One region of the Kitasatospora sp. NPDC002543 genome, then DNA from elsewhere that is predicted to be linked to it. Evidence: predicted binding sites of a transcription regulator. Region 1 holds the regulator's gene; each other region holds the start of a gene.
What was found. Region 1 encodes HrcA, which represses chaperone genes, less so after heat shock. Its sites were predicted from a motif close to TTNGCACTCNGNNNNNCNGAGTGCNAA; they were not measured.

Region 1 (7,822 bases):
GTGCGGACCGTCTTCCTCGGCGGCGGCACCCCGACCCTGCTGCCCGCCCGCGACCTGGTGAAGATGCTCGCCGCGGTCCGCGAGGAGTTCGGGCTCGCCGAGGACGCCGAGGTCACCACCGAGGCCAACCCGGAGTCGGTGGACCCGGCGTACCTGGCCGAACTGCGCGAGGGCGGCTACAACCGGCTCTCCTTCGGCATGCAGAGCGCCCGGCCGCACGTGCTGAAGCTGCTCGACCGCCACCACACCCCGGGCCGTCCCGAGGCCTGCGTGGCCGAGGCCCGCGCGGCCGGCTTCGAGCACGTCAACCTGGACCTCATCTACGGCACCCCGGGCGAGTCCGACGACGACTGGCGGGCCTCCCTGGACGCCGCCATCGGCGCCGGTCCCGACCACGTCTCCGCGTACTCGCTGATCGTCGAGGAGGGCACCCGGCTCGCCGCCCGGGTCAAGCGCGGCGAGCTGCCGATGATCGACGACGACGTGCACGCCGACCGCTACCTGATCGCCGAGGAGGCGCTCGCCGCCGCCGGCTACTCCTGGTACGAGGTGTCCAACTGGGCCACCACCCCGGAGGGCCGCTGCCGCCACAACGAGCTGTACTGGACCGGCGCCGACTGGTGGGGCGCCGGCCCCGGCGCCCACAGCCACGTCGGCGGCGTCCGCTGGTGGAACGCCAAGCACCCGGCCGCCTACGCGCAGGCCCTCGCCGAGGGCCGCACCCCGGGCCTGGGCCGGGAGGTGCTGGCCGAGGAGGACCGCCGGGTCGAGCGCATCCTGCTCGAACTGCGCCTGGTCGAGGGGGTCTCCCTCGACCTGCTCACCGCCGCCGGCCGCGAGGCCGCCGACCGGGCCCTCGCCGACGGACTCCTCGCCGCCGGGCCCCATGCCCGGGGCCGCGCCGCCCTGACCCTCCAGGGGCGGCTGCTGGCGGACGCGGTGGTGCGTGACCTGGTGGACTGATTGTCGTTAACGTGGTGTCAGCCGTCGGAGGGAGCGCGCAATGACCGCCATCGATGACCGGGTGACGGGGATCTTCGAGAACCTGGAGGTCCCCGAAGGCTTCAAGGCCGAGCTCATCAGGGGGGAAATCGTGATGATGGCCGGGCCGGACCTGGTCCACAACATCATTGTCGAGGCCATTCGCGACCAGCTCCCCCGGGCCAGGTGGCATCGACTGACCACGCAGGACGTCGACCTTCCCGGACTGACGAGTGAGCCTCAGCCGGACCTGGTCGTGTTCGAGCGGGATGCCTTCGAAGGCGGGGGCCGTCTGGTCCCCGCGCCCGCCCTCACCCTGGTGGCCGAGGTCGTCTCGAAGACCAGCGTGCTCCGCGACTACCGGACCAAGCGGGAGCTCTATGCCGAGGGTGCGGTCCCGGTCTACCTGGTCGTGGACCCGATCAAGGCCGTGTGCGTGCTCCTGACCGAGCCGACCCGGGAGAGTGTCTCGGGGCTGCCGGACTACACGGTCGAGCGAACCAGCAAGTTCGGTGACCCCATCCGGCTGGACCTGCTGGGCATCACGCTCGACACCTCGGAGTTCCGGACCTACTCCTGACCCGGCAGGGCCGTGAAGTCGATCAGCTCCTCCACGCGGCCGAGCAGCGCGGGCTCCAGGTCCCGGTAGCTGTTCACCTTGGACAGGATGTGCTTCCAGGCCGCCGGGGTGTCGACCGGCCAGCCGAGGCGGCGGCAGGTGCCCTCCTTCCAGTCCTCGCCCATCGGGACGTCGGGCCAGGCGGGGATGCCCACGCTGGAGGGCTTCACGGCCTGCCAGACGTCGATGTAGGGGTGGCCGACGACCAGCACGGAGTCGCCGGTGACCCGGGCGGCGATGCGGTGCTCCTTGGTGCCGGGGAGCAGGTGGTCGACCAGGACGCCGAGGCGCCGCCCCGGGCCGGGGGCGAAGTCGGCGACGATCGCGGGCAGGTCGTCGATGCCGCGCAGGTACTCGACGACGACGCCCTCGACCCGCAGGTCGTCGCCCCAGACCCGCTCGACCAGCTCCGCGTCGTGCCGGCCCTCCACGTAGATGCGGGACTCGCGGGCCACCCGGGCGCGGGCGTTCGGGACGGCGATCGAGCCGGAGGCGGTGCGGGCCGGGGTGCGGGGCGCCGCCGGGCCGGCCGGGCGGACCAGGGTGACGACCCGGCCCTCCAGCAGGAAGCCGCGCGGCACCAGCGGGAACACCCGGTGCTTGCCGAACCGGTCCTCCAGGGTGACGGTGAACCCCTCGGCGGTCTTCTCGCAGCGCACCACCGCCCCGCAGAAACCGGTCGAGGCCTCCTCGACCACCAGGTCCCGCTCGGCGGGCACCTCCGGGGCGGGCTGCTGCTTCTTCCACGGCGGGGTCAGGTCGGGTCCGTACTGGCGGCTGCGCATACGGGTGATCATAGGGACGGCGGACGGCCCGTCAGAGGCCCGGCGCGCCCCAGACCGGGAACCAGCGGCCGAGGTCCTTCTCCAGCCGCAGGTCGTTCCCGAGCATCGCGTTGACCTGCAGCTCCAACGGGCTGTCGCGCTTCTCCCCGCCGCCGGGCATCGGCGCGAAGGGGTAGAACGTCCCCCGCTTGTAGAGGTAGACCAGGGCCAGCGAGCGCCCCTGCGGGTCGCGGAAGGCGACCAGCGAGCAGAGCAGCTGCGGGCCGAAGCCGTTGGCCTCCAGCTCGCTGTTGACCGCGTGCAGGTCGTTCACCAGCTCCGGCAGCTCCTCGGGCCGGTGCCGGGCGAGCAGCCAGGAGTAGCCGTAGTCGTCCTTGGAGGCCTCCACCGGGACGCCGCCGCGCTCGGTGTCGGCGTCCAGCAGCGCCCGCACCTGCTGCTCGACCTGGACGAAGGCGGCTCCCTCGACGGCCGCGAAGCAGACCGAGCCGAGCCCGGTGGGGGTGAACCCGGCCCCGGCCTCCAGGGTGAGCGCGGCGGACGGCACGCCGAACAGCTGGTCGAGGTCGGGCTTGACGGGCTTGGTACGGCCGAACAGCGTGTCCAGGATTCCCACGGCGGTCCTTTCGGGACGGACGGGACGGGACGGTTTCGGGAGGACGGTTTCGGGGCGGAAGCCTCGGGACGGAAGCCTCGGGCGGGACGGATTCGGGAGGGCCGAACGGCGGGCGTCAGCGGCCGAGCTGCTCGGAGATCCGCGCCAGCTGCTCCAGCCGCTTCTCCAGGCTCGGGTGGGTGGACAGCAGTTGCGAGGCGGTCTCCCGGGCGCTCAGCGCGGGGGCGAAGTAGAAGGCGTTGTAGGCCTGGGCCTGGCGCAGGTCCTTGCTGGGGATGGCCGCGATCTGCCCGGTCACCTTGGTGAGCGCCGAGGCCAGGGCGCTGGGCCGGCCGGTGAGCTGGGCGGCGGCCCGGTCGGCGGCGAGTTCGCGGTAGCGGGACAGCAGCCGGGTGAGCAGGAAGCTGATCGCGTAGACGACGATCGACACCAGCGGGATGATCAGCGCCAGGATGGCCGCGTTCTGGTCGTTGTTGTTGCGCCCGCCGCCCATGAACCCGCCGTACACGGCGATCCGCGTCATCGCGCCGGCGAGGACGCCGAGGAAGCCGGCGATCGTCATCACCGCGACGTCCCGGTGGGCGACGTGCGACAGCTCGTGCGCGAGGACGCCCTCCAGTTCCTCCGGTTCCAGCCGGCGCAGCAGCCCGGTGGTCACGCAGACCACCGCGTTCTGCGGGTTGCGGCCGGTGGCGAAGGCGTTCGGCATGTCGTTGTCGGCGACCGCCACCCGGGGTTTGGGCATGTCGGCCAGGGCGCAGAGCCGGTCGACGGTGCCGTGCAGCTGGGGGAACTGTTCCGGGGACACCTGGTGGGCGCCCATCGCCCGTTCGGTGATCTTGTCGCTGAACCAGAACTGGGCCACGAACAGCCCGCCGGAGATCAGGACGATCAGTGGCCAGGCGCCGCGCAGCAGCGCGATCAGCAGGCCGGTGAAACCGACGTACAGCAGCCCGATCACGAACATCGTCGCGACCATGCGGCCGGTCAGGCCGCGGTCGGGCGCGAAACGGGTGTGCTGGCCCGAGCTCGACATCGCTTGCTCCTCCGTTCGCCGTCGCTTTCGATGCTGCCACCCGGACGGCCTCCCGGCACCACCCCGGCGCCGGGGAATCGAACCGCCGGGGCCGCGCGGGCCGTGTCCGGAACTGCGGGGAGGATCACGCCGGTCGGGCCGTTCCTGCCGTAGGACCCGGGCCTTACACTGGCAGGTACGGTTTTGGCACTCGGCTGTTCAGAGTGCCAGGGCCGAGGGACTCCCCGCAGGGGCCCGCCGCAGCAAGGGAAGCAGTCGGAACAACGTGCGAAGACGGAGGTGCGTGCCCCATGGCCGGTGAGGTCCGCCAGCTGGACGAACGCAAGCTCGCCGTGCTCCGCGCCATCGTGCAGGACTACGTGGGCACCGAGGAGCCGGTCGGCTCCAAGGCCCTGGTGGAGCGGCACAACCTCGGCGTCTCCCCGGCGACCGTCCGCAACGACATGGCGGGGCTGGAGGAGGAGGGTTACATCCACCAGCCGCACACCAGCGCCGGCCGCATCCCGACCGACAAGGGGTACCGCCTCTTCGTCGACAAGCTCGCCGAGATCAAGCCGATGAGCGCCCCCGAGCGCCGGGCCATCCGGCACTTCCTGGACGGCGCGGTCGACCTGGACGACGTGGTCGCCCGCACGGTGCGGCTGCTCGCCCAGCTGACCCGGCAGGTCGCGGTGGTGCAGTACCCCTCGCTGACGCGTTCCACCGTCCGGCACATCGAGCTGGTGGCGCTGGCCCCGGCGAAGGTGATGCTGGTCCTGATCACCAACACCGGCCGGGTCGAGCAGCGGATGGTCGACTGCCCGGGCTCGGTCGGCGAGACGGTGCTGGCCGACCTGCGGGCCCGGATCAACGCGGGAGCCGCCGGCCGGCGCCTCCCGGAGGTCCCGGGGCTGCTGGAGGAGCTGCCGGCGCTGTTCGACCAGGCCGACCGGCCGACCGTCAGCACGGTCCTGGCGACCCTGTTCGAGACGCTCGCCGAGCAGAACGAGGAGCGGATCATGCTGGCCGGCACGGCCAACCTGACCCGCTTCGGGCACGACTTCCCGCTCACCATCCAGCCGGTGCTGGAAGCCCTGGAGGAGCAGGTCGTCCTGCTCCGCCTCCTGGGTGAGACCGCGGACGCCGCGATGACGGTCCGGATCGGGCGCGAGAACGCCTACGAGGGGCTGAATTCCACCTCGGTCGTTTCGGTCGGCTACGGTTCGGGCGACGAGAGCGTGGCGAAGCTGGGTGTGATCGGTCCGACCCGGATGGACTACCCGGGCACAATGGGGGCGGTGCGAGCGGTGGCGCGGTACGTGGGCCAGATCCTGGCCGAGTCCTAGCAAGGCCGCCGTTAGAGTTCTAACGGTGGCGTCCAGTCGCAGCACTACTACAGGCGGAACAAGCGGAGCATTTGGTGGCCACGGACTACTACGCGGTACTCGGCGTCCGACGGGATGCGGGGCAGGACGAGATCAAGAAGGCGTTCCGGCGCCTGGCACGCGAACTGCACCCGGACGTCAACCCGGACCCGAAGACGCAGGAGCGGTTCAAGGAGATCAACGCCGCCTACGAGGTGCTCTCCGATCCGCAGAAGCGCCAGGTCTACGACCTCGGCGGGGACCCGCTGTCCCCGGGCGGAGGCGGTGCGGGCGGCTTCGGCGCCGGCGCGGCGGGCTTCGGCTTCTCCGACATCATGGACGCCTTCTTCGGCGCCGCTGCCGGGCAGCGCGGCCCGCGCTCGCGCACCCGCCGCGGCCAGGACGCCATGATCCGGCTGGAGATCACCCTGGAGGAGGCCGCTTTCGGCACCACCAAGGAGCTCCAGGTCGACACCGCCGTCACCTGCACCACCTGCAGCGGCGAGGGCGCGGCCCCCGGCACCTCCGCGCAGACCTGTGACATGTGCCGCGGCAAGGGCGAGGTCTCCCAGGTCACCCGGTCCTTCCTGGGCCAGGTCATGACCTCCCGCCCCTGCCCGCAGTGCCAGGGCTTCGGCACCGTCGTGCCGACCCCGTGCCCGGAGTGCGCCGGCGACGGCCGCGTGCGCGCCCGCCGCACCCTGACCGTCAAGATCCCGGCCGGTGTCGACAACGGCACCCGGATCCAGCTGGCCGGCGAGGGCGAGGTCGGCCCCGGCGGCGGCCCGGCCGGCGACCTCTACGTCGAGATCGCCGAGACCACCCACGCCATCTTCCAGCGGCGCGGGGACGACCTGCACTGCACCGTCACCATCCCGATGACGGCGGCCGCGCTCGGCACCCAGGTGCCGCTGCAGACCCTGGACGGCCTGGAGGAGGTCGACATCCGGCCCGGCACCCAGTCCGGCCAGTCGATCCCGCTGCACGGCCGGGGCATCACCCACCTGCGCGGCGGCGGCCGGGGCGACCTGATAGTGCACGTCGAGGTGAAGACCCCCAGCAAGCTCGACGCCGAGCAGGAGGAGCTGCTGCGCCGCCTCGCGGTGCTGCGCGGCGAGGAGCGGCCGTCCGGCCAGTTCGCGCCGGGCCAGCAGGGCCTGTTCTCCCGGCTGAAGGACGCCTTCAACGGCCGGTAGTCGTCCGCGGAGGGGTGCCGGGGGAGGATCCCCGGCACCCCTTCGGTGTTCCCGTCCCACTCCCGGAGGTTCCCCCGTCATGACCGCGCCCGTCTTCTTCGTCGAGACCGAGCGGATCGCCACCGCCGTGCCCGGGGCCGTGGTGCGTCTGGACGGCCCGGAGGGGCGGCACGCGGCCGCGGTCAAGCGGCTGACGCCGGGCGAGGCGGTGACCCTGGCCGACGGGCTCGGGCTCGGGGTGGACGGCGCGGTCGCCGAGGTGCTCGGCAAGGACGCGATCGACGTGACGGTCGCCGCCGTGCGCCGGGAGCCGGAGCCCGCGCCGCGGATCGTGGTCGTCCAGGCGCTGCCCAAGGGCGACCGCGGCGAGCTGGCCGTGGAGACGATGACCGAGGTCGGCGTGGACGTGGTGATCCCGTGGTCCGCCTCGCGCTGCATCACCCAGTGGAAGGGCGACCGCGGCGCCAAGGCGCTCGCCAAGTGGCGGGCCACCGCCCGGGAGGCGGGCAAGCAGTCCCGCCGGCTGCGCTTCCCCCTGGTCCGGGACGTGATGACCACCCGGCAACTGGTGCCGGTGCTGATGGAGGCCGCGTTCGCCGCCGTGCTGCACGAGGAGGGCGCCGAGCCGCTGGCGCACGCCGGGCTGCCGCGGGGCGGGGACATCGTGCTGGTGGTCGGCCCGGAGGGCGGGGTCTCCCCGGAGGAGCTGGCGGCCTTCGCCGAGGCGGGCGCGAAGCCGTACCGGCTGGGCCCCTCGGTGCTGCGCACCTCCACCGCCGGGGTGGCCGCCGGCGCGCTGCTGCTCGGGCGCACCGGCCGCTGGTCGTAGCGCCCCGGGCCGCCCCGGGGGCCGCTGTCCGGGGCCGCTGTCCGGGCCGCGTAGCAGCCGTCCGCGGGCGGCGCCGGGAGTCTGCGGAAAACGGCGCGGATCGTACGCGCACCTGCCTAGGCTGACCGGGTGACGGACTCCCTGAGCACCCCTCCGAACGCCTACCTCCGCCATCCCCACCTGCACGGTGACCTGGTCTCCTTCGTCGCCGAGGACGATCTCTGGCTCGCTCCGCTGGACGGCGGCCGGGCCTGGCGGCTGACGGCGGACCACCTGCCGGTCCACCACCCGAGGTTCTCCCCGGACGGGCGGCACCTCGCCTTCACCTCCACCCGGGACGGCGCCCCCGAGGTGCACGTGGTGCCGGTGGACGGCGGCCCCTCGCGCCGGCTCACCCACTGGGGCAGCCACCAGACC
Region 2 (7,822 bases), on a different contig from region 1:
ACTGATGGCGGGCTGGGTGCACCCCAGCTCGCGGGCGGCGGCGGAGAAGGAGCCGGTGCGGGCGACGGCACGCAGGACGCGCAGGTGGCGGGCCTCGATCATGCCTCAGTTATAAGGCAATCTTTGCATTCTGCAAAATTCTACTGATAGTTGAAGGATGAAGATCAACGCCGGAGGCCCGGCCCGCTCCCCCTCGCGGGGTGCGGACCGGGCCTCCGGTCAGGCGTCGGAGCCTCAGTGCGAGTGGCCGTGGCCGTGCGAGTGGCCGCCGTTGTCGGCCTCCTCCTCCTTCTTCTCCACCACGAGGGTCTCGGTGGTGAGGAGCAGGGAGGCGATCGAGGCGGCGTTCTCCAGGGCGGAGCGGGTGACCTTGACCGGGTCGATGACGCCGGCCTTCACCAGGTCGCCGTACTCGCCGGTGGCGGCGTTGTAGCCCTGGCCGGCCTCCAGCTCGGAGACCTTGGAGGTGATGACGTAGCCCTCCAGGCCGGCGTTCTGGGCGATCCAGCGCAGCGGCTCGTGCAGCGCCTTGCGGACCACGGCGACACCGGTGGCCTCGTCGCCCGACAGGCCCAGGCCGTCCTCCAGCACCTTGGCGGCGTGGACCAGGGAGGCGCCACCACCGGCGACGATGCCCTCCTCGACCGCGGCGCGGGTCGCCGAGATGGCGTCCTCCAGGCGGTGCTTGCGCTCCTTCAGCTCCACCTCGGTGGCGGCGCCGACCTTGATGACGCAGACGCCGCCGGCCAGCTTGGCCAGGCGCTCCTGCAGCTTCTCGCGGTCCCAGTCGGAGTCGGTCGCGGCGATCTCGCCCTTGATCTGGGCGACGCGGCCGGCGACGGCCTCGGCGTCACCGGCGCCGTCGACGACCGTGGTCTCGTCCTTGGTGATGGTCACGCGGCGGGCGGTGCCCAGCACGTCCAGGCCGACCTGGTCGAGCTTGAGGCCGACCTCCTCGGAGATGACCTGGCCACCGGTCAGGACGGCCAGGTCGCCGAGGATCGCCTTGCGGCGGTCGCCGAAGCCCGGGGCCTTGACGGCGACGGCGTTGAAGGTGCCACGGATCTTGTTGACGACCAGGGTCGACAGCGCCTCGCCGTCGACGTCCTCGGCGATGATCAGCAGCGGCTTGGAGGCACCGCCCTGGAGGATCTTCTCCAGCAGCGGCAGCAGCTCCTGGATGGAGGAGATCTTGCCCTGGTTGATCAGGATGTACGGGTCCTCCAGGACCGCCTCCTGCCGCTCCGCGTCGGTGACGAAGTACGGCGACAGGTAGCCCTTGTCGAACTGCATGCCCTCGGTGAAGTCCAGCTCCACGCCGAAGGTGTTCGACTCCTCGACGGTGATGACACCGTCCTTGCCGACCTTGTCGATCGCCTCGGCGATCAGCTCGCCGACCTGGGTGTCCTGCGCGGAGAGGGACGCGACGGCGGCGACGTCGTCCTTGCCCTCGATCTCGCGGGCGACGGACAGCAGGTGCTCGGAGACGGCGGCGACGGCCTTGTCGATGCCCTTCTTCAGGGCGGCCGGGCCGGCGCCGGCGGCGACGTTCCGCAGGCCCTCGTTGACCAGGGCCTGGGCCAGCACGGTGGCGGTGGTGGTGCCGTCACCCGCGACGTCGTTGGTCTTGGTGGCGACCTCCTTGACGAGCTGCGCGCCAAGGTTCTCGTACGGGTCGTCCAGCTCGACCTCGCGGGCGATGGTGACACCGTCGTTGGTGATGGTCGGGGCGCCGAACTTCTTGTCGATGACGACGTTGCGGCCCTTGGGGCCGATGGTCACCTTGACGGTGTCGGCCAGCTTGTTGACACCGCGCTCCAGCGAGCGGCGGGCGTCCTCGTCGAACTGCAGGATCTTCGCCATGTTCCCTATTCCCTCGGGACTGCGGCAGGCCCACCGGCCGCCGAACTACGTGAACCAACAACCACGCCCCGGGCCACTGTCACGGAGGACACGGATCCGGGGCGGGTCGGGGACGTCTTACTTCTCGATGATCGCGAGAACGTCGCGGGCGGAGAGCACCAGGTACTCCTCGCCCTGGTACTTCACCTCGGTGCCGCCGTACTTCGAGTACAGGACGATGTCACCCACGGCGACGTCGAGCGGCAGACGCTGGCCGTCCTCGAAGCGGCCCGGGCCGACGGCCAGGACGACGCCCTCCTGGGGCTTCTCCTTGGCGGTGTCCGGGATAACCAGGCCGGAGGCCGTGGTGGTCTCGGCGTCGAGCGGCTGGACCACGATGCGGTCCTCGAGCGGCTTGATGGCAACCTTGCTGCTGGTGGTCACGTCCGAGCTCCCCTTCGGAGATTACGGGGTTTTCTAACGGGTAGGGGCGATCCTGCGGGTCTGCCGTCGCGGGGGTCAGACACGCGTCGTCGCGTTAGCACTCTCCAGGTGGTGAGTGCCAAGGACGACCATAGGGCCGTGTTAGCACTCAGTCAACCAGAGTGCCAACGACGCGCCCTGAGGACCCCGGTTCGAGGGTGAGTAGCCGGTGAGTAGCCGTACTCATGTGCGGCCCGGCCCGGCTCGCCAGACTCGTGCCATGACTCCGATCCTCCCGGTCCGCGTGGACCCGCCCCGCTCCAAGGACGCGGCGCTCTCCCTGCTGGCGCTGCTCCTGCTGGGGGCGGTGCTCCCGGTCGCCGTGTTCCTCCTCGTCTGCCTCGCCGGCAGCGCCGCCGGCTTCGACGGCGGCGACGACGGGGACGGCAGCGCCTGGGCCACCCTGGGCGCGGCCTTCCTGGCCACCCCGGTGGTCGCCCTCACGGTGAGCGTCGTGACGGCCGTCCGCAGCCTCCGGTCCGGCTACCGGTTCCTCCCGGTCGCCGCCGCGACCACCGCCCTGGCCGCCCCGTTCTCACTGCCCACGCTGCTCTCCTCAGGCCTCCTCCGGTGAACCCGCCGCCCGGCACACCCGGGCGCACCGGGCGGCGGACGCCGTCGCTCCGCCCGCCCCGCCGACCGGCGAGAATGGGCCCGTGGACACCGAGAACCTCCAGCCGCTGCTGACGCCCGAGGGCCAGGCCCTGCTCGCCGAGTTGCGCGAGTTCACCCCCGAGGAGGAGCTCGCGCTGGCGACCCGGCTGCGACGGGAGCACCCGGCGGAGCTGGTGTCGGCCGCGTTCGGCCAGGCACGGCTGCGGCAGCGGGCGCGGGCGAAGTTCGGGACGGACGCCGACCTGATGTACTTCACGCCCAACGGCGTCGAGCAGTCCACCCGGCGCAGCGTGGCCGAGTGGCGGGCGCGGCGGTTCGCGGCCCTGGGCGTACGGCGGCTGGCGGACCTGTGCTGCGGCATCGGCGGGGACGTGCTGGCGCTGGCCCGGGCGGGCATCGAGGTGCTGGCCGTCGACAAGGACCCGGCGGCCTGCGCCGCCACCGCGGCCAACGCCGCCGCCCTGGGCCTCGCGGAGCTGGTCGAGGTGCGCTGCGCGGACGTCGCCGAGGTGGACGTCACCGGCTACGACGCGGTGTTCACCGACCCGGCCCGGCGCACCGCGCGCGGCCGGGTGTTCGACCCCGAGGCGTACGCCCCGCCGCTCTCCTGGGCGATCGAGGCCGGCCGGCGGACCCCGGTCGGCGCGCTGAAGGTCGCGCCGGGCATCCCGCACGAGGCCGTGCCGGAGGACGCCGAGGCCGAGTGGGTCTCCGACCACGGCGACGTCAAGGAGGCGGTGCTCTGGTTCGGCACCGGGGCCACGAGCCCGCACCGGGCCACCCTGCTGCCGCAGGGCGCCGCTCTGACCGGCGGCGACCTGCCCGACCCGCCGGCCGGCCCGGTCGGGCGCTACCTGTACGAGCCGGACGGCGCGGTGATCCGGGCCCACCTGGTGGCCGAGGTCGCCGGGCAGGTGAACGGCCGGCTGATCGACCCGAAGATCGCCTACCTGACCTCGGACGAGCTGGTCGCCACCCCGTACGCGCACGCCTTCGAGCTCACCGACGTACTGCCGTTCAACATCAAGAAGCTCAAGGCGCTGCTGCGCGAGCGGGCGGTCGGCACGGTGGTGATCAAGAAGCGCGGGATGGCGATCACCCCGGAGGAGCTGCGCCGTCAGCTCAAGCCCTCCGGGCCGAACACCGTCACCGTGATCCTCAGCCGCACCGACAACGGGCCGCTGATGATGCTGGGGCAGCCGGTCTGAGCCGGGCTACGAGGCGGGCGCCTGGATGTAGTCCTCCAGGCGGGCCACCGAGAAGCCCTGCTCCTGGATCCGGGCCAGCAGGTCGCCGAACATCTGGGTCATCGTGGCGCCCTTGAGCTCCTTGGGGCCGCGGAAGTGCGCCAGGATGATGTCGCCGGGCTTCAGCTTCTTGTCCGCCGCCTGGTACTGCATGTCGTGGATCTGCATCGACTCGCGCCACAGCACGATCGCGCGCGGGCCGCACTGCTGGACCGAGGTGTTGAGGGTCGGGGTGTTGGCGCCGTCGCCGAACGGCGGGCGGAACAGCAGCGGGGCGGTGCCGTACTGCTGGGTGAGCGCGGACTGGTCGTCGCAGATCTCGGCCTTCTGCTTCTCCGGCGGGATCTTGCTCATCACCGGGTGGTCCACGGTGTGGTTCTGGATGTGGTTGCCCAGCGCCTGGAGCGGCTTGAAGTAGGCGTAGTCGTTCTTGACGATGTCCCTGGTCAGGAACATCGAGATCGGCACCTTGAGGTCGGTGAGCATCTCGACGAACTTCGGGTCCTTCTCGGCCCCGTCGTCGATGGTGATGAAGACGACCTTGTCACTGGTCTTCACATCGCTGAACACCGGTACGGGGCCGGTCCGTTCGAGCTTGATCGGCTTGTCGGCGGGCGGCGCCGGGGCGGGGGCGAGCGGGGTGAGGTTCCACTTGGCCCAGGCCGCCGCGCCCGCTCCCGCCGGGGCGCCGGTGGTGGGGGCCGCGGCCGCGCTGGTCGGCGCGGCGCCGGTGGGCCGGGGCGCGGCCGGCGTGCTCGCGGCGGCCGGGGCTGCGGTGCCGCCGCCTCCGTCGCCGCACGCGGTGGCGAAGGCCAGCACGGCCAGTGCCCCCACCGCGTACGTCCTGGTCCTGCTCCGCCCGTCCCTGTTCACCGCTGCCCGCTCCCGGTTCCCGTCCAGCCTTCTCTCAGCTATGCACGGTAGCCGTCGGGCCGCCGGTTCCCGACCGCGGGCTGTTCGACATGCTCGCTGGTGAAGGACCAGCGGTGCACCGGGCGGCCGAGCAGCTCGGCCGGCGGGTCGGCGACGGGCACCGGCTCGCCGGTCCACCAGGTGATCAGCAGTACTCGCTCACCCGGAGCGGAGAGCAGTTCGAGGCGTTCCAGACCGGCCGCGCCGCGGACGGCCGGCAGCACCGACTCCCGCACCCAGGCGGCGAGTTCGACTCCTCGGCCGGTCGCCGCCCGGGCCTCCCACATCGCGGCGACGGTCATGCCGCGCCGCCGCCGAGGGCGTCGTAGGCCTGGCCGTGGACATCGGTGTGGGGGACGTGCACCTCGGTCACCGGCAGCGAGGAGTCCGCCGACAGGTCGAAGGCGGACGGCGTGCGGTCGCGCCACACCATCTCGGAGCCCAGCGCGGCGACCATCGCGCCGTTGTCGGTGCACAGGCCCGGCCGGGGCACCCGCAGCCGGATGCCGGCCCGGTCGCAGCGCTGCTGGGCCATCTCGCGCAGCCGCGAGTTGGCCGCCACGCCGCCGCCGATCATCAGGTGGTCGACACCGTTGTCCTTGCACGCCTTGACGGCCTTGCGGGTGAGCACGTCGGTGACCGCCTCCTGGAAGGACGCCGCCACGTCGGCGATCGGCACCTCCTCGCCGGCCCGGCGCCTGGCCTCCACCCAGCGGGCGACGGCGGTCTTCAGGCCGGAGAAGGAGAAGTCGTACTCCGGGTCGTTCTTGCCGGTCAGGCCGCGCGGGAAGGCGATCGCCTTCGGGTCGCCCTCGCGGGCCGTGCGGTCGACGATCGGGCCGCCGGGGAAGCCGAGGCCGAGCACCCGGGCGACCTTGTCGAAGGCCTCGCCGGCCGCGTCGTCGATGGTCGCGCCGAGCGGGCGGACGTCGCTGGTGATGTCCTCGCTGAGCAGCAGCGAGGAGTGCCCGCCGGAGACCAGCAGGGCCATCGTCGGCGAGGGCAGCCGGCCGTGTTCCAGCTGGTCGACGCAGATGTGCGAGGCGAGGTGGTTGACCCCGTACAGCGGCTTGTCCAGCGCCCAGGCGTACGCCTTCGCGGCGCTGACGCCGACCAGCAGCGCACCGGCCAGGCCGGGGCCGGCGGTGACGGCGATGCCGTCCAGGTCGCTCGCCTTGATCCCGGCGGTGTCCAGGGCGCGCTGGATGGTCGGGACCATCGCCTCCAGGTGCGCGCGGCTGGCGATCTCCGGGACGACACCGCCGAAGCGGGCGTGGTCGTTGACGCTGGAGGCGACGGCGTCGGCCAGCAGCGTGGTGCCGCGCACGATGCCGACGCCGGTCTCGTCGCAGGAGGTCTCGATGCCGAGGACGAGCGGTTCGTCAGCCATGGCGGGTGTCCTCAATGTCCTTCGGGTCAGTGCTGTCAGTGCTGGGGTGGTCGAGGCGCATCACCAGCGCGTCGACGTTGGCGGGCTGGTAGTAGCCGCGCCGGATGCCCACCGGTTGGAAGCCGTGCCGCTCGTACAGCCGCTGGGCGCGCAGGTTGTCCACCCGCACCTCCAGCAGCAGCTCGGCGCACTCGCGCCGGGCGGCCTCCCGGATCAGGTCGGTGAGCAGTGCCGTGCCGAGGCCGGCGCCCTGGTGGCGGTCGTCGACGGCGATGGTCTGGACGTCGCCCTCGCCGGCGATCGCCATCAGCCCGGCGTAGCCGACGACCGTGCCGTCCGGAGCGGCCGCGACGGTGTAGTGGCGGGTGCCGCCGCGGTGGGCCTCGGCGAGCTCGGACCAGAACATCCCGGCGGACCAGGCGTCCTCCGGGAAGAGCCGCAGCTCCAGCTCCAGCACCGGCGCGATGTCCCACCAGCGCATCGGGCGCAGGGTGGTGCCGTGGTTCACGCCGGGAGCACCGCCTTGTAGCCGGCCGGGACCTGGGCGTCCGGGCGGCGCAGGTACAGCGGGTGGTTCGGCAGCAGTTCGCGCCCGGCGGCCAGCTCGGCGGCGGCGAAGGCGGCCAGGGCGCCGGCCGAGACGTGCGCGGGGCCGTGCGCGCCCGGGAAGGTGTCGGGGTAGAGCAGCGCGCCGGCGCCCACGGAGCGCTCCGGCGGGGTCAGCTCGGCCGGGCGGTCCACGCCTGGGCCCTCGGTGCGGCGGCCCTCGGCGTCGTACGAGGCCCAGTAGACCTCCTTGCGGCGCGCGTCGGTGGCGGCCGTGAACGGCTGCCCGGCCAGGCCCTCGGCCCGGGCCTGGAAGGCGATCGCGTCCAGGGTGCAGACGCCGTGCACCGGCAGCCCGAGGGCGTGGCCGAGCGCGGCGGCGGTCACCAGGCCGACCCGCAGGCCGGTGTACGGGCCGGGGCCGACGCCGACCGCGATGCCGGTCAGCCGGTGCTTGTCCACCCCAGCGGCCCGCAGCACCTGGTCGATCGCGGGCAGCAGCAGTTCGCCGTGGCGCCTGGCGTCGACCTGGTGGGTCTCGGCGAGGACGGCCGTGCCGTCATGGACGGCGGCGGTGACGGCGGGGGTAGCGGTGTCGAACGCGAGCAGCAGCACGGGTCAAGGTTAGACCGACGTTGGGCCGACCGGCCGATCGGCAAGGTGTACCACTCGGGAACACAGGTCCGAGGCGCTGCGACCCGCGCGGATGAACCTGGCACGATGGGGCCGTACGTAAAGGGACAGTGGCGGGAGCGGCGACGTGGCGAAGATGGGTCCTGGAGTGGTG
Region 3 (7,822 bases), on a different contig from region 1:
GCGCGGAGGGGCCGGTCCGCGGACCGGCCCCTCCGAACGGGGCGTCAGGCGTCGATCAGCGCCCGCCACTCGGCGACCTTGGCCGCGTCCACCGGCGTCCGCCAGCCGTCGACCCGCACCGCGCCGCCGACGTGGAAGCCGTCGAAGCCCTCCGCCCGCAGCTCCTTCAGGTGCTCGGCCCGCAGGCCGCCGCCGATCAGGATCCGCTGCCGGTACCCGGGCTCGCCGGCCCGGGCCAGCTCGGCCGACAGCACCTCGCGCCCGGCGTCCACCCCGGCGGCCGCGCCGGAGGTCAGGAAGGTGTCCAGGCCGGGCAGCGCGCCGACGGCGGCGCGCAGGGCGGCCCGGTCGGCGCTGTGGTCGATCGCCCGGTGGAAGGTCCAGCGGCAGCCGGCGATCGCCTCGGCGACGGCCGCGGTGGCGGCCAGGTCGACGGCGCCGTCGGCGTCGAGGAAGCCGAACACGAACTCCTCGGCCCCCTCGGCCCGCAGGGCGTCCGCCCGGGCGCACAGCTCGTCCACCCCGCCGGGGGCGAAGCCGTCCCGGATCCGCAGCATGACGCGCAGCGGGATGCCGACGGCGGCCCGGATCCGGCCGAAGTCCTCGACGGACGGGGTGAGCCCGTCGGCGGCCATGTCGGTGACCAGTTCGAGGCGGTCGGCGCCGCCCGACTCGGCGGCCTGGGCGTCCTGGGGCGTCAGCGCGATGACTTCGAAAATTGGTCTAGACATATCAGATAGCCTGCCACATACCGCTGAACCCGGCGAGCCCCCTGGGCCGACCGGCCGAAGGGGGCTCGCAGGCGTTCGCACCGCGCGTCCGCCCGCGTGTCGCGCGTCCGCCCGCGCCGCGCGCGGCCGGGCCGCGCGGTCAGGCCGGCCGGCGCACCGCCGAGAGCAGCCACCGGTGGTCGAACCAGCGCACCGCCATCGCCACCGCGGCCAGCACCAGCAGCGCGGGGAGGGCCTTCGGGGCCATCCCGGTGACACCGCCCGACTCGCGCCAGATGTTGAACAGGCTGCCCGTCCCGGTCACCGCGAGCGCCACCACGCCCACCGCGGTCGGCACCAGCCACCCGCGCAGCGCGGTGAGGGCCAGCAGCACCGGCGCGATCAGCATCAGCACGAACCACTCCCGCTCCACCGGGAAGCTCGTGCTGTTCCACTGCTGGACCCCCGACAGCAGACCGCCCCCGAGCGCCGAGGCGAGCACCAGCCCGGCACCCCGGACGCTGCCCCGCGGCAGCAGGTCGGTCGGCGCCGCGACCAGCAGCAGCGCGCCCAGCAGGAACGGCACGGTGCTGATCCCGACGAACCCGACCCACCAGGCGCTGATCTCCGGCCAGTTGAAGGCCTTCAGCAGCCGGTACAGCGGCAGCACGCCGAGGGCCAGCGTGACCGCCCGCGCCATCGTCCAGCGGCCCAGCGCCGCCGCGACCAGGAGCAGCACCGCCCCCACCGGCGGGACGAACACCTCGAGCTTCGTGAGCAGCGAGTGGTCCCAGGTCAGCCGGAAGGTGATCCAGCCCGGATCGGGGATCCAGGGCATCAGCGCCGTCCCGGCCAGCGCCCCCGCGATCATCGGCGCGATCAGCGCCAGCAGCCGCCCGGCCGCCGAGCCGCCGGTCAGCCCGAGCCGCACCCGCAGCCCGTACACCGCCAGGCCGAGCACCTCCCGGGCGACCGCCGCCCGCCCGCCCGCCGCCGTCGTGTCGGCGAACACCTCGGTCAGTTCCTCGCCGCGCTCGCGGCGGTACCGCTCCGGATAGAGCCGGAGCGCGGCCCGCAGCACCGTCGAGGGCGCGGGACCTATCGCCGGCATGGTCATGAGAGTCCTCCCCCCGTCGCGGGCCGCCCTTGCGACCCGGCCCTCCCCGGCAGCATCGACCGGATCTTCGTCAGTCGGCGCTCGGCCTCGGTGGCGACCGCCCGCAGCCGCTCCGCCTCGGCGGCCAGCGCGTCCCGGCCGGCGCCGGTCAGCGCGTAGCTGCGCCGGGCGCGACCGTCCACCACCTCCTCGGCGGCGACCTCGATCAGTCCCTGGCCCAACAGCCGGTCGAGCGCCCCGTAGAGCGTGCCGGTGCGCATCTTGACCCGGCCGTCGGAGATCGCGGCGATCTCCTGGATGAGCGCGTAGCCGTGTCTCGGCGCGTCGGCCAGGGCAGTGAGCAGCAGCAGTGTGGGCTCCTGCATGGAGCGTTCCGTCATACGACTACATATATCGTCAACCTACCTATAGGTCCAGCGCTCGGCCGGGCCGCCACAATGGTCGCCATGCCGACCCCCGAGCACGACCCGCTCACCACCGCCCGGCCCACCGAGGACCTGCTCGCCGCCTGGACCGCCCTGCTGCACCGCTGCGGGGCCGCCGTCGACCCCGAACCGTACGGCCGGGAGCTGCTGCGCCGCTGGTCGGAGCCGCAGCGCCGCTACCACACCGCCGCACACCTGCGCGCGGTGCTCCGGCACGTCGACGAGCTGGCCGGGCACGCCGCCGATCCGGAGGCCGTCCGCCTCGCCGCCTGGTTCCACGACGCCGTCTACCGCCCCGACCGCACCGAGAACGAGGAGCGCAGCGCCGCCCTGGCCGTCCGCGCGCTGACCGCCGCCGGGCTGCCCGCCGAGCGGGTCGCCGAGGTGGAGCGCCTGGTGCTGCTCACCGTCGGCCACGACCCGGCCCCCGGCGACCGCGACGGCGAGGTGCTCTGCGACGCGGACCTCGCCGTCCTCGGCGGCACCCCCGAGGCGTACGCGGCGTACGCGGCCGCCGTCCGGGAGGAGTACGGCTTCGTGCCCGCCCCGGACTTCACGGCCGGCCGGGCCGCCGTCCTGCGCCACCTGCTCGCCCTGCCCGCGCTCTACCGCACCCCCGCCGCCCGCGACCGCTTCGCGGCGGCGGCCCGCACCAACCTGACGGCCGAACTCGCCGCCCTCCGGGCCGCGGCCGAGCCCTGCCGGGACGCCCCCTAGACGAGCTTCCCCACCGGCGCCACCACGGCGCCCCGCTTGCCGCAGACCCAGTGCGGCTCCGGCCCGAGCTCGGGCTCCACGCCCAGCGCGTGCGGGTCGCCCTCGGCCGCGCAGTCCTCGCACAGCGGCCAGCGCCCGTACGCCTCCAGCAGCGCGTCCTGGACGTCCTGGGCGACCAGCCCGAGCACGTACTCGGTGCCGTCCGGCCACTGCTCCAGCCACCAGCGGCGGTGGGTGACGGCCTGCTCCACCAGCGAGACGACGGCGGCGTCCGCCACGTCCCGCGCGGTGAGGTCGGCCAGGATCAGTGCCCGCGCGTTGTGCAGGGCGGTCTCGATGTCGTCAGCAGCCATCCGTCCATTCTCCGCCGCCGCGCCCGAACGCCGAAACGCCGCGTGGGCGGCCCCCCGAAGGGAACCGCCCACGCGGACGAGGATCAGCCGATCCGACCGGGAACCCGATCAGGATCAGAAGTCCATGTCACCGCCCGGCATGCCGCCGCCGGCGGCCGCGGCGGCCTTCTCCGGCTTGTCGGCGATGACGGCCTCGGTGGTGAGGAACAGCGCCGCGATGGAGGCGGCGTTCTGCAGCGCGGAGCGGGTGACCTTGGCCGGGTCGATGATGCCCTCGGCGACCAGGTCGACGTACTCGTTGGTGGCGGCGTTCAGGCCGTGACCGGCGGGGAGGTTGCGCACCTTCTCCACCACGACGCCACCCTCCAGGCCGGCGTTGGTCGCGATCTGCTTGATCGGGGCCTCCAGCGCGACCTTGACGATGTTGGCACCGGTGGCCTCGTCGCCGTCCAGCTCCAGCTTGTCGAACGCGACACCGGCCTGCAGCAGGGCGACGCCACCACCGGCGACGATGCCCTCCTCGACGGCGGCCTTGGCGTTGCGGACGGCGTCCTCGATGCGGTGCTTGCGCTCCTTGAGCTCCACCTCGGTGGCCGCGCCGGCCTTGATGACGGCCACGCCGCCGGCCAGCTTGGCGAGGCGCTCCTGGAGCTTCTCGCGGTCGTAGTCCGAGTCGCTGTTCTCGATCTCGGCGCGGATCTGGTTCACGCGGCCCGCGACCTGCTCGCTGTCGCCGCCGCCGTCGACGATGGTGGTCTCGTCCTTGGTGATGACCACCTTGCGGGCGGTGCCCAGCAGGTCGATGCCGGCGTTCTCCAGCTTGAGGCCGACCTCCTCGGAGATGACGGTGCCACCGGTGAGGATGGCGATGTCGCCGAGCATGGCCTTGCGGCGGTCACCGAAGCCCGGGGCCTTGACGGCGACGGACTTGAAGGTGCCACGGATCTTGTTCACGACCAGGGTCGACAGGGCCTCGCCCTCGACGTCCTCGGCGATGATGACGAGCGGCTTGCCGCTCTGCATGACCTTCTCCAGCAGCGGGAGCAGGTCCTTGACCGAGCCGATCTTGGAGTTGGCGATGAGGATGTACGGGTCCTCGAACGTCGCCTCCATGCGCTCCAGGTCGGTGGCGAAGTAGGCGGAGATGTAGCCCTTGTCGAAGCGCATGCCCTCGGTGAGCTCGAGCTCCAGACCGAAGGTGTTGCTCTCCTCGACGGTGATGACGCCTTCCTTGCCGACCTTGTCCATGGCCTCGGCGATCAGCTCGCCGATCTGGGTGTCAGCGGCGGAGATGGAGGCGGTGGAGGCGATCTGCTCCTTGGTCTCCACGTCCTTGGCCTGGGCCAGCAGCTGGTCGGAGACGGCCGCGACGGCCTTCTCGATGCCGCGCTTCAGGGCCATCGGGTTGGCGCCGGCGGCGACGTTGCGCAGACCCTCGCGAACCAGGGCCTGGGCGAGCACGGTGGCGGTGGTGGTGCCGTCACCCGCGACGTCGTCCGTCTTCTTGGCGACCTCCTTGACGAGCTCCGCACCGATCTTCTCGTACGGGTCCTCGAGCTCGATCTCCTTGGCGATGGAGACACCGTCGTTGGTGATCGTGGGGGCGCCCCACTTCTTCTCCAGCACGACGTTGCGGCCCTTGGGGCCGAGCGTGACCTTCACCGCGTCGGCGAGCTGGTTCATGCCACGCTCAAGGCCGCGGCGAGCTTCCTCATCAAAGGCGATGATCTTGGCCATCAGAAGTGGTCCTCCGGGACACGGTCGACTGCTCGGACCAAGGGGTGCCCGCGACGGACGGCCCTGGTGTGCGGAGGTTCATTCCCCTCCGCTCCCGGGGGCCTCACCGACCCGGTCCGCTGTCACTCTCACACTGTGAGTGCTAACGCCAATGATTAGCACTCCCCTGGGTCGAGTGCAAGCCCAATCGGCGATCCGCGAGCCGCCGCGAGGGGCTTCCGGGGAACGCCGACGGGCCCGTACGACGCGTGTCGCACGGGCCCGTCGAGAAGCGAGTGGTCACCAGCCGTAGGGCCGCGCCGAGCTCCTGGAGCCGGAAGGGGTCAGACCGCGGCGCGGACCATGTCCGCCTGCGGGCCCTTCTGTCCCTGAGAGATCTCGAACTCGACCCGCTGGCCCTCCTCGAGGGTGCGGTAGCCGTCCATCTGGATCGCGCTGTAGTGGACGAAGACGTCCGCACCACCGTCGACCGCGATGAAGCCGTAGCCCTTCTCCGCGTTGAACCACTTGACGGTGCCCTGAGCCATTCCGAACTCCCCTAGTGCTGTGCTGGCCCTTCACGCGCCCGCAGGTCGCGGGCCCGGGTTGGTTGAAGGCCGGCCCGGGGAACCCCCCCTGGGCGCAGCCGTGCACGCCGCAACCCTCCGTGCAGGACGCCAGGCGGCTTCCGGCGGGCGGCTGATTGCGTCGACCGCCGCTGAATGTATCCGGATCGACGCCCTCTGCAACAGGGTCAGCCACCGGTAATTCCGCCGGGGCGTCAAGGGACAGGCCGGGCCGAACCGGAATAATCTCGGCATTCCACGCCGGACATAGCGGACGAATTACCCAAATGATCGCGGGAATTCTGACATCTGCCTGACATGTTTCCCGGGCCGCGCCCCACGGCCGGGCGCCCCCGGGCCGAGCACTGCGGGGGCCGAAAGGGAAACCCTGTTCCCAGCCGAGCCACACTCTACTCCGACTCGACCCGGAAATATTCCAGCCGGAATGCGAGCGGTCGCCCGCGCATACGGGGAACGGAATTCCGTACGCGCGGGCGACCGCGGGCTACTCGGGAACGGCTCAGCAGCCGCCGGCCACCGCCGGGATGATCGAGACGCTGGCGCCGTCCCCGATCTCGGTCGCCAGGCCCTCGGCGAAGCGCACGTCGTCGTCGTTCACGTAGACGTTCACGAAGCGGCGCAGCTTGCCGGTGTCGTCCAGGATGCGGGCCGAGATGCCCGCGTGGTTCTTCTCCAGGTCGGCGACGACCTCGGCCAGGGTGGCGCCCTCGGCGGTCACCTCGGCGGCGCCGCCGGTGTAGGTGCGCAGGATGGTGGGAATGCGGACGTTGGCGCTCATGACTCTCCTTGCGGGGGCTGGCCTTGCTGGGGTGGTTCCGGGGTGGTTCAGGCGGACACGAGGCCGGCGGCGCGGAACGAGTCCAGCGTCGGGCGGATGACGGCGGTCATCCCGGCGTCGGAGACGGCGTCCAGGGTCTTCAGGCCGTCGCCGGTGTTGATCGCGACGGTCTCCTTGGCCGGATCCAGCTGCCCGGTCTCGACCAGCTTCTTCAGCACGCCGACGGTCACGCCGCCCGCGGTCTCGGCGAAGACGCCCTCGGTCCGCGCCAGCAGCCTGATCGCCGCCACGACCTCGGCGTCCGTGACGTCCTCCACCGCGCCGCCGGTGCGGCGGGCGATGTCCAGCACGTACGGGCCGTCGGCCGGGTTGCCGATCGCCAGCGACTTGGCGATGGTGTTCGGCTTGACCGGCTTGATCACGTCCCGGCCGGCCTTGAACGCGGCCGACACCGGCGAGCAGCCCTCGGCCTGGGCCCCGAAGATCCGGTACGGCCGGTTCTCGACCAGGCCGAGCTTGATCAGCTCCTGGAGGCCCTTGTCGATCTTCGTCAGCTGCGAGCCCGAGGCGATCGGGATGACGATCTGCTCCGGCAGCCGCCAGCCGAGCTGCTCGCAGATCTCGTACGCCAGCGTCTTGGAGCCCTCGCCGTAGTACGGCCGCAGGTTCACGTTGACGAAGCCCCAGCCCTCGCCGGCCGGGTCGCCGATCAGCTCCGAGCAGAAGCGGTTCACGTCGTCGTAGTTGCCCTCGATGCCGACCAGCTCGCCGCCGTACACCCCGGCCATGACGACCTTGCCCTGCTCCAGGTCGTGCGGGATGAACACGCAGGACCGGAACCCGGCCCGGGCCGCCGCCGCACCCACCGCGCCGGCCAGGTTGCCGGTGGAGGAGCAGGACAGCGTGGTGTACCCGAACGCCCGGGCCGCCTCGATCGCGCAGGCGACCACGCGGTCCTTGAACGAGTGGGTCGGGTTCCCGGAGTCGTCCTTGATGTGCAGCTGGGCGGTGAACCCGAGCTCCCGGCCCAGGTTGTCCGCCTTCACCAGCGGGGTCCACCCCGGGTTCAGGTTGGGCTTCGACGCGACGTCGGCCGGAACCGGCAGCAGCGGCGCGTACCGCCAGATGGACGCCGGACCGGCCTCGATCCGCTTGCGCAGCTCCTCGGCACCCTCGCTGCCGAACTCGTAGGCGATCTCCAGCGGGCCGAAGCACTCCAGGCAGGCGAAGCTGGGGCCGAGCGGGAAGCGGGTGCCGCACTCGCGACAGGACAGCGCGGCGGCGGGGCCGAGGTCGACGGAAACCGGTGCGGTGCCGGAAAGGGTCGTCCCAGTGGTAGCCATGATGGCGAGGCCTCTCTCCTCATCTTCCCCGGGTCGCGGTCGCGACACGGGCCGGAATTGGCACCTGTCCCGCCGG

Region 2: the regulator HrcA is predicted to act here: its motif matches at 2,428-2,454, upstream of groES (co-chaperone GroES).
Region 3: the regulator HrcA is predicted to act here: its motif matches at 5,215-5,241, upstream of groL (chaperonin GroEL).

The regions. Positions count from the first base shown of each region.
Region 1 is NZ_JBSFWR010000017.1:1,857-9,678, reverse strand. It holds gene hemW (radical SAM family heme chaperone HemW) at 1-963, shown strand, start outside; gene ACWD4P_RS10350 (Uma2 family endonuclease) at 1,004-1,561, shown strand; gene ACWD4P_RS10345 (DUF3097 domain-containing protein) at 1,552-2,385, opposite strand; gene pspAB (PspA-associated protein PspAB) at 2,417-3,001, opposite strand; gene htpX (zinc metalloprotease HtpX) at 3,117-4,037, opposite strand; gene hrcA (heat-inducible transcriptional repressor HrcA) at 4,328-5,362, shown strand; gene dnaJ (molecular chaperone DnaJ) at 5,437-6,576, shown strand; gene ACWD4P_RS10320 (16S rRNA (uracil(1498)-N(3))-methyltransferase) at 6,656-7,405, shown strand; partial or broken gene ACWD4P_RS10315 (S41 family peptidase) at 7,535-7,822, shown strand, end outside.
Region 2 is NZ_JBSFWR010000037.1:18,005-25,826, forward strand. It holds gene ACWD4P_RS17695 (LysR family transcriptional regulator) at 1-102, opposite strand, end outside; gene groL (chaperonin GroEL) at 235-1,863, opposite strand; gene groES (co-chaperone GroES) at 1,981-2,286, opposite strand; gene ACWD4P_RS17710 (hypothetical protein) at 2,546-2,899, shown strand; gene ACWD4P_RS17715 (THUMP-like domain-containing protein) at 2,982-4,148, shown strand; gene ACWD4P_RS17720 (polysaccharide deacetylase family protein) at 4,155-5,060, opposite strand; gene ACWD4P_RS17725 (hypothetical protein) at 5,099-5,401, opposite strand; gene tsaD (tRNA (adenosine(37)-N6)-threonylcarbamoyltransferase complex transferase subunit TsaD) at 5,398-6,489, opposite strand; gene rimI (ribosomal protein S18-alanine N-acetyltransferase) at 6,482-6,970, opposite strand; gene tsaB (tRNA (adenosine(37)-N6)-threonylcarbamoyltransferase complex dimerization subunit type 1 TsaB) at 6,994-7,650, opposite strand; gene ACWD4P_RS17745 (hypothetical protein) at 7,805-7,822, shown strand, end outside.
Region 3 is NZ_JBSFWR010000001.1:155,319-163,140, forward strand. It holds gene ACWD4P_RS00670 (copper homeostasis protein CutC) at 45-731, opposite strand; gene ACWD4P_RS00675 (hypothetical protein) at 871-1,827, opposite strand; gene ACWD4P_RS00680 (PadR family transcriptional regulator) at 1,824-2,207, opposite strand; gene ACWD4P_RS00685 (HD domain-containing protein) at 2,265-2,969, shown strand; gene ACWD4P_RS00690 (hypothetical protein) at 2,966-3,322, opposite strand; gene groL (chaperonin GroEL) at 3,437-5,059, opposite strand; gene ACWD4P_RS00700 (cold-shock protein) at 5,383-5,586, opposite strand; gene ACWD4P_RS00705 (MoaD/ThiS family protein) at 6,125-6,403, opposite strand; gene thrC (threonine synthase) at 6,451-7,746, opposite strand; SAM riboswitch class I at 7,763-7,822, opposite strand, start outside.